DNA from 4 places in the Paenibacillus xylanexedens genome. Region 1 is predicted to be linked to each of the others. Evidence: riboswitches for the same ligand, from Rfam matches in the RefSeq annotation. Region 1 holds a riboswitch; each other region holds the start of a gene.
The links. A riboswitch is a leader RNA that binds a small molecule or an ion and turns the genes downstream of it on or off. The one in region 1 is predicted to bind thiamine pyrophosphate.
Positions count from the first base shown of each region.

Region 2: linked by a shared signal. The riboswitch ahead of BS614_RS05835 (ABC transporter substrate-binding protein) and the one ahead of tenA (thiaminase II) in region 1 are both predicted to bind thiamine pyrophosphate.
Region 3: linked by a shared signal. The riboswitch ahead of BS614_RS08295 (ABC transporter ATP-binding protein) and the one ahead of tenA (thiaminase II) in region 1 are both predicted to bind thiamine pyrophosphate.
Region 4: linked by a shared signal. The riboswitch ahead of BS614_RS21245 (thiamine phosphate synthase) and the one ahead of tenA (thiaminase II) in region 1 are both predicted to bind thiamine pyrophosphate.

Region 1 is NZ_CP018620.1:4,462,552-4,464,756, forward strand. It holds gene BS614_RS19715 (endo-1,4-beta-xylanase) at 1-905, shown strand, start outside; TPP riboswitch at 1,111-1,208, shown strand; partial or broken gene tenA (thiaminase II) at 1,323-1,985, shown strand.
Region 2 is NZ_CP018620.1:1,281,777-1,283,981, forward strand. It holds gene BS614_RS05835 (ABC transporter substrate-binding protein) at 158-1,198, opposite strand; TPP riboswitch at 1,507-1,619, opposite strand; gene BS614_RS05840 (NAD-dependent epimerase/dehydratase family protein) at 1,765-2,205, opposite strand, start outside.
Region 3 is NZ_CP018620.1:1,879,467-1,881,671, reverse strand. It holds gene BS614_RS08300 (radical SAM/SPASM domain-containing protein) at 1-682, opposite strand, end outside; TPP riboswitch at 900-1,002, shown strand; gene BS614_RS08295 (ABC transporter ATP-binding protein) at 1,160-1,924, shown strand; gene BS614_RS08290 (ABC transporter permease) at 1,914-2,205, shown strand, end outside.
Region 4 is NZ_CP018620.1:4,867,903-4,870,107, forward strand. It holds gene thiO (glycine oxidase ThiO) at 1-233, opposite strand, end outside; gene BS614_RS21245 (thiamine phosphate synthase) at 251-913, opposite strand; TPP riboswitch at 1,139-1,248, opposite strand; gene BS614_RS21250 (ABC-F family ATP-binding cassette domain-containing protein) at 1,324-2,205, opposite strand, start outside.

The DNA.
Region 1 (2,205 bases):
AACTCTTTGTTGATCTCAATAATGGCAAGACCACCTCATATGAAGCAGATGACCGATACATTATCATTAAGCGGTCGGGCAAAGCTGAGGGTGCGGAGCGACGTTCATATCGTGTACGCGAGACAAAAGCCGGATATCAGGTTGAATTGTCCATTCCATGGGGTGGTATCCAAGCCGATTCAGAATATGAAGTTGGCTTGGACATCCGTGTGACTGATGGCGGTTCAAGTGGGACACAACCTTATAATCCACTGTACTGGAATGATCGAACACAATCTCAGGAGCAAGATACAAGCAAATACGGCGTAATTCAACTCGCCCCTATGCCCAAATATGCACAAGCTGTGCAAGGGATTGTTCAGATTGATGGGAAGAAAGACGCCCTATGGAATAAGGCTGTACCATTTGAAGTAAAACGGTTGAATGAGACCGAAGGTGCAGAGGCAGTGGCTCGCGCAATGTGGTCAGGTGAGTATCTATACCTGCTGATCGACGTCACTGATCCAAACATCATTACAGACAGCATCAACCCATGGGATCAGGATTCGGTTGAGATTTTCCTGGACGAGAATCACCAGCGCACACCATATTTTCAATATGATGATGCCCAGTTCAGAATCAGTGCAGACAATGTGGGAACCTTTGCAGGGGGAGCCTCACCCGGACGCCTTGTAAGTGCTGTGAAGAAAACGAATAAAGGATACCTCGTAGAAGCCAGAATCCAGTTGAATTCACTGACGCCAAAGGCTGGAAATGTTCTCGGTTTCGAGCTTCAAATTAACGACAACCAGGGCGGAGGTAAGCAGAGCGTAGCCAAGTGGAATGATGCGACCAATGAAAGCTGGAGAAACACTTCCCAGTACGGAATACTCACTTTTGTCGGAAAGAACAAACTCGGGCAGTAAACCATCGGCAGTAATTGTAAGAATAGAAACCATCATAACAGTGGCTAAAACTCAACCATTGTTGTGATGGTTTTTTGTCGTTTACATACATCACTCAAGCTGATGAGGGCGATACAATCTGCCTTGACTATATTTAACAGCCCTTGATATACTAAATAGATGTTATTTTTTCTTTATGCGGATAAGAAAGTAATCAACTACATACAACCGTTTGCGAGGGAGCCTTAACCGGCTGAGAGGGTGTTAAACCGACCTTACCTGATTTGGATCATGCCAACGTAGGGATGCAACGATGAAACACTGCACTTGGGTAGCTTATGCGAACCCCCTTGTTTTTGTGTATTTGTCTGCGAAACATCCTATGGATGTTTCGTTTTTTTGTTTTTAAATACGTACATTGATGAACTGGAGGAACACATGTTGACTATTTCAGAGAGATTATATCAGGCAGCGCAGCCCGTGTGGAAGGAATGTCTCGAGCATCCCTTTGTTAAAGGAATCGGAGATGGTTCCTTACCGGTCGAACAATTTCGTTATTATTTGCTGCAAGACTACTTTTACCTGTTCGATTATGCCCGCGTATTTGCACTAGGTATCGTCAAGTCGCACGACCCCAAATTGATGCAGTTTTTTAGTAAAAACGTAGATAACATCCTGAATGGTGAAATGAAAATTCATCGTTCTTATATGGAGCGATTAGGAATAACAGAGGATCATGTTTTTTAGGTAAAACCTGCACTGAAAAATGCAGCCTATACTAATTATATGCTCTCTGTTTCCCATGCGGGTGGCATAGCAGAAGTACTTGTATCCATTCTGGCCTGCTCATGGAGCTATGCGGAGATCGGTCAAGTCCTTGCTCAAAAGCCGGGTGCAGCTGAGCATCCCTTTTATGGAGAGTGGATCACAGGATATGCTTCCTCTGAATACAACAGCAGCAATCAATCCCTTGTGACGTTAACGGATAAGCTATTAGAAGGCTGTAGCGAGGAAACATACCAACGGATGGAAGATATTTTCGTGATGTGCAGCCGCTTTGAGCTTGATTTTTGGGAGATGTCATGGAGGCTGGAGCCTTAAGTTCACTGGTAGTTAATCCAATTAGAGAGTAGCGTCCATAAACAGGATGTTGCTCTCTTTTTCTATATCCGTTGTGCAAAACAGCCTGCCATGTTTATTTTTATTGCCGGCATATCTATCGCTTCTATAGGCAGAATGCTTGATGGGAGTAATCCGAGCTTTTCGTTTGTTATTTTTGTGTCTCATTCAGATTCATTTAAGAATTGCAATTTATGATAAT
Region 2 (2,205 bases), 3.2 Mb from region 1:
CCGGATTTCTTTAATGAGTTCTAATGGAGGAAATCCGGGGATAGCATATGCTTCCGAAGGAGCTTTCTTTCAGAAAGCTTTTAGGTGAGCGCTTCGCTTCTTCAGATGGGTTCTGCACTCTTCGTTCTTGTGTAAAAAAGTTAAACTTAAGCAATTTTTATTGGGGTAAAAACTCGTTTGTATATGCTTTGCTCACATCGATCTGTTCATCCAGCAGTTTTTTGCTAAACATCCAGTCGGTATAGTTCTGCCACACTTCCTGTTTTTGCTCACCCCAGCGCGGGGCGTCATCTGTGTACTTTGGACTAAGCCATTTCTGGCTTGCCAGTACGAGGTCTTTATCCAGATCCGGTACGGCCTTAATCAGAATGTTCGCTGCGTCTTCGGGATGATCAATCGCATATTGATACCCTTCTGAAGTGGCCTTCAGGAATGCTTTCACCAACTCAGGGTCGTTTTGGATCGTCTGCTCGTTTGTTACGAGGACAGGCGTGTAGTAATCCAATGCATCTGAATAATCCTTCACATATAACATGTCGATTGGTTCCCCGCGCAGTTCGGCTTCAATACCTGTCCAGGCGTAGAAAATCCACGCGAAATCAATGTCCCGTTTCACTGCGGTGAAAAAGTCAGCGTCACCCATGTTAATGTTTTTCACTTTGGATACATCTGCTCCGTCGCCTTCCATAATGGATTGCATCACGGCTTCTTCGACTGGGGAACCCCAACCGCCATAGGTTTTACCTTCAAAATCTTTCGGTGACTTGATATTCCGATCCGCCGGAGCAGCGAACCCGGAGGTATTATGCTGAATAACTGCTGCGATGGAGACCAATGGAACACCCTGTGTGCGGGCTTGAGTTACACTCTCCTGATAACTTACGCCAAAAGGCACTTCATTCGAGGCAACCATTGTATCTGCGCCACCGGCACCTGGTTGTACAATCTCCACGTTCAAGCCTTCGGCCTTATAAAAACCTTGATCTACAGCTGTATACAGGCCTGTATGATTCGTATTCGGTGTCCAGTCGAGCACCACTTTAATATCTTTCAGGGCGGCAGTGTCACCTTCGTTGCTGCTTTCCGTATTTGTGTTGCCGTTCTGCCCAGCTGGGGCAGCTTCTTTGCCACCACATGCGGCTACAGTCACCATAAGCACGCATAAGAGCAACAATCCCATCGTTTTACGCCATTTCATCTGTGGTTCTCTCCTTCGGTATGTCCGGCCGATTGGCACGGGGTACTCCTTGGCTTCATATCCAATCATCTTGCATAAATCGACAGATTTATACCAGTTGAGATCCGGATGACGTTATTTTTGAGCGTAAGTAAACGTCCATCGATGTCATTCAAGGAAGCCAGACCGCGTTTAGCGGCAGTTTTTCTTGCAATATCAGAAAGGTGATGCTTCCAAACTTATACTTTCTGATAGTAACAAAAAAAGCGCCCCGTAATCCGGGACGCGTGCAGGCGTTAGAGAGGTGGCGTTCAGCCATAGGGCTGTGCCATTTCGATATACTCCGATTCCTACGCTGGCATGATCCAGATCAGGTCTAAGGGTTAGTATCTTGGTGGGATACACTCTCAGCCGGCCAATTCCGACTCCCCTGGGAAACTATGAAGTTACGGGCATTACTAGGTGTAATTATAGGCCAGCCGGTGGAACGTGTCCAGTCAGGAACTGGATAGGGACATGTATGAACTTATCAAACAGGCCATTATACATATGTATAACAGCCTGTTTAGATGTGTTATTTTCAATAATTATCGTGGCGAATCATATAAGGAAATCTGGCTGAGTGCAAAAGCATCGGATTTGGGGTCATAACCTACCTGTCTCTGAGTGGTTTCCAGATTTAATCGTTTAAACCGATTATTCGAGATCCCATGCAGTATGGTGAAGGGTTCCAGATCTGTAGTTGTAATTGCTTTGAACATCAAATCACACAAGTCAGACGGACTAATATACGCGCTCATATCCCTTGCCTCCAGAACTGGTCCGTCCGGTTGAAAATCATCATATGCACCTATACGTATCGCAACACTTTGTAAACCTTCGGTATACGCAAAATAGGAAGCGAGCGATTCTCCAAAACATTTGCTAACCCCGTACAAATTCCGTGGGCGTGTCGGCATGTCCGGATAGACCTGAGCATCAATGGGATACCCCTCGATCGTCTGTGCACTGCTTGCCAGAATGACTCT
Region 3 (2,205 bases), 2.6 Mb from region 1:
GCACAGCTGCCTGACCACGCAATGCATGGCAAAAACCTTTGCCGTCATCTTCAGGTGCATCCAGACTCGGCCACTGGAACTCATGGTCCTGATTCAGATATACATTTCGGGCAATTTTGACCCCGCTGCCTGGAACCACTTTTTCCTCAATGCGGAAGTCCAGATTGAACTCACGTTCCAACACTTCAAGGGTCTCCCGATTTCGATTCATCTGAGCATTTGTGAAGTTATCCTGCGTCAGATTCCACAGTCGGAATGAGATGATGACATTGTGCTTAACGGCCTCGTGTACAAAGGACAAAATATGACGCAGGTATCCGTCACGGTCTGTTGAACCTTCATGCCCATCGAAGCTGTGCAGGGAGAAATTCATCTGCCGCAGCGCCGGTTTGCCAAGCAATTTATGCTGAGTCTTGGGCAAGAGTGTACCATTCGTTGTAATGTTCACCTTGAGTCCCTTCTCATGTGCGGAATCAAGCAGCAGATCTATTTTGGGGTGCAACAAGGGTTCGCCTTTGACATGTAGATAAATATGATTGGTGTGTGGTTTAACTTGATCCAGTATATTGTTGAAGACTTCAGGGTCAATGAATCCTTTGGCACGCTGCGTCTGAGGACAGAAGCTGCACGCCAGATTACAGATACTTGTGATCTCAATATATACTTTTTTGAACGTTTTCAACTCGGGTCCCCATTCTGCCTAGGAGGGAGAACAATCCCACCTGCATTTGTGATCCGGCCAATATGCGCCACCACTATTATATCGGGTTCATGAGCCAAGGTAAATTGTTCAGTTGTTCGGCTCTGGCTCCAAGTTCATCTCAAGAATTCCATCATGCTGCCTCTTTACAGTTCATGTTCGAGTGATATATGCTGAACAGACAACTGCATATCTTGAACTTTTGCACTAGGGGAGCCTTGCGGCTGAGACGAATATGACTATTCGGACCCTTTGAACCTGATCTGGATCATACCAGCGGAGGGAAGTGGAGCGGCCTTTTAGTAAGCGGAATTTTTTCATGAATGTGAAGATAAATTGCGGATTTAACTTACAGACCCACTCATTTCTCCGGAAATGGGTGGGTCTTTTTTGTTCCTTTTGCAGAGTACAGGATGCCGTTGTTATTCCAGCAGTCTGACATCAAGGGGGGAGGATCAGATGAACAACCATGTAACCATTCACAACGTTAGCTTCGCTTTTCCTGAAAAAAAGGATTCACCCGTGCTCGCCAATGTGTCGCTTCAGGTTCAACAAGGAGAATTTGTCTCGCTCATCGGCTCCAGCGGATCAGGTAAAAGCACACTCTTCAAGCTGCTCGCAGGCTTGCTTGAGCCAACCGTTGGCACCATCGATATAGCTGATGTACCGCAAGGACAACGGCTCGGACGAGTCGCTTATATGCCGCAGAAAGATCTGCTGTTATCCTGGCGTACCGTCATGGAGAACTGCATGCTGCCTGCCGAGCTTGCACCAGGCCGACAGAACAAGGAGAAGCTGCGAGCCGATATCATCGCAGGATTGGCAAGGTTCGGCTTGTCCGGTTATGAGCAGGCCTATCCAGATGAGTTATCCGGCGGCATGCGGCAGCGGGTGGCATTGCTGCGTACCTTGCTTACAGGCGGGCAGCTCATGTTACTGGATGAACCCTTCGGTGCACTCGACGCCTTAACCAAACGAGAAATGCATCGCTGGTTGTTGGAGCTGTGGGAGGACTTTGGACAAACCGTGCTGTTCATTACACATGACATTGAAGAAGCCCTGCTGTTAAGTGACCGTATCATTCTGTTAACTCCAGGAAGGCAAGGTCAGCAGTTGCGGGAGATGACAGTTCCTTTACCACGCCCAAGGCATTCGGACATGATCTACCAACCGGCTCTCGTGCAGATGAGACGACAACTGGAGGAACAATTACATGCAAAATGATAGAGCTGAGGTTAGCGTTTGGACGTGGTGTTTAAAGTGGCTCTCGAGGTCGTTTTCCCAATATGGTTTGTTTATTATGCTCATGTTCTTATTAATGGCGATCTGGGAAGTGATTGTGCGTATGGGATGGGTGCCCTCCTTCATCATTCCTGCACCCACGGCCATCGCAAGCTCACTGGTTGAACATCGCCGTCTGCTGTTGACCATCCATCTGCCTGCTACCTTTATGGAGGTTGTTGTTGGTTTTGTCTTGTCCATAGTGACTGGAATTACGCTGGCAA
Region 4 (2,205 bases), 410 kb from region 1:
CTCTGCCTAGCGAGCTTAGCCATCAAAGGATGAGCAAAATCCTCACTATCTGCCGCCAGCATTCCAGCCGCCGCGCAAGAAGTGCCTCCTGCAATCGCCGAACGCTCCAGTAACAGCACATCCTGTCCACGGAAAGCAAGCTCATACGCAATGGCACAACCAACAACGCCTCCACCTACAATAATCGTTTCTGCATGAATCTTATCCGGTCTATCAGTAATGATCTTTTTCATCCTCTCATCTCCTTGATTCAGCGACTCAGACTTTCTGTAGCAACGATAGCCTGCCTTAATAATGCAGCCGCCCGATCCGGGGAATCGCTCGCCCATACATTCGAGATCACAGCGACTCCCTGTGCGCCTGCAAAGCGAATAGCGTGAATGTTTCCCGGTTCGATGCCCCCAATCGCCATGACAGGAATGGAGACACCAGAGCACACTTCAGCCAGAGCATATAATCCTCTTGGTTCAAGATCCGGCTTACTGTTGGTTGCGTAGACATGCCCGAAGAATAGGTAATCGGCTCCCCGTTCTTCAGCGATTTTTGCCTCATCGATTGAATGAACAGATACACCCAGACGAAGTCGCTGCACATTGCTTATAACAGCAGGGTTGTAGTTACGTATTGCATCTTGCCCCCAATGTACACCGCCATAGATATCATTCTGTGAAGGTAGCTCTGAACCATTGATAACGATACGACAAGATGGAACGCCAATACCACGCAGACTTTCAGCCCAACCGATCTTGTCTTGCCATGTGAGTTGTTTTTCTCGTATGTGAATATAGTCCACCCATGGCCAAACGTCCTTTGCAGCTTTTACAAAAGATGCTTGATCCCCTGCACCCGTAGATACAACATGCAGTTCAAATGATCCGTGTACATGTTCATGAGAAAATACCGTACTGTTCATCTCCTTCCAGGCGTGAATGCTATGAAAACAAAAAAAGCCACTCCCGTAGGGGAGTGGCTGCGTATTAATTATAGGACCAGATGACTGACTGATACATACAGTTCATTTCGTGCAATAAAGCTATAGACCTTATAGCCATAACCTTATACACGCAACTGCATGTTTCAATTTACTAAGCAAGACGGTTGAATTCTTTCGAATTGCCGTTTGCTCACATCATTCACTGAAACGCGCTCGCCACTTCCCTACGCTGGTATGATCCAGATCAGGTGCAAAGGGTCCGGAATCGCATTCTTCCATCTCAGCCACATCGTGCGGCCCCCCTAGTGTTCATATGAAGTTGTAGCCTATGTTACCATAGAAGGATTTTTTTGTCACCGTTCATTTCTATTAAGCGTTGCTTGAATTGTCTAGTTTTTCTCAGACCATTCTTCAACATTCCATGTTTTGGTAACCCAACCCTCGTAGAAATCAGGTTCATGAGATACCAGCAACACCGTTCCCTTGAATTCTTGCAAGGCACGCTGTAACTCAGCTTTAGCTGTGACATCCAAATGGTTCGTCGGCTCATCGAATAGAATCCAGTTACTTTCACGCATCAAGAGTTTGCATAACCGAACCTTGGCTTGTTCTCCACCACTCAGCATGTTAAGCGGACGGGTAATATGCTCATTTTTCAACCCACAGCGAGCGAGATGACCCCGGACTTCATTTTGGGTCAGATGTGAAAACTCATTCCAGACATCCTCAATCGGCGTGATATTCCCAGCACGAACTTCCTGCTCAAAATAGGCCGTTTCCAGATAATCTCCCAAGAAAGTCTTTCCACTAAGTGGAGATATTTTTCCCAGGATGGTTTTTAACAGCGTCGATTTACCCACACCATTACAACCTACGATGGCAATTTTCTCACCACGTTCAATTGTCATTGTCATTTTGGGCAGCAAAGGATACGTATATCCAATTTCAAAATCAATGCCCTCAAAGACCGTTTTGCTGCTCGCGCGGGCATCCTTGAATTTGAACGTTGGTTTGGCCGCTTCATCTGGACGATCAATACGTTCAATTCTGTCCAGTTGCTTCTCCCGGCTCTTCGCTCGACCAGAAGTTGAAGCACGTGCCTTGTTACGCTGAATGAAATCTTCCTGTTTCTTGATGTACTCTTGCTGTTTCTCGTACGCATCAATATGCTGGGCTTTATTCATATCAGCCATCTCAAGGAACTTGTTATAGTTCGCTGCATATCGCGTTAATTTGGCAAATTCCAAATGATAAATGACATTTACGACTTC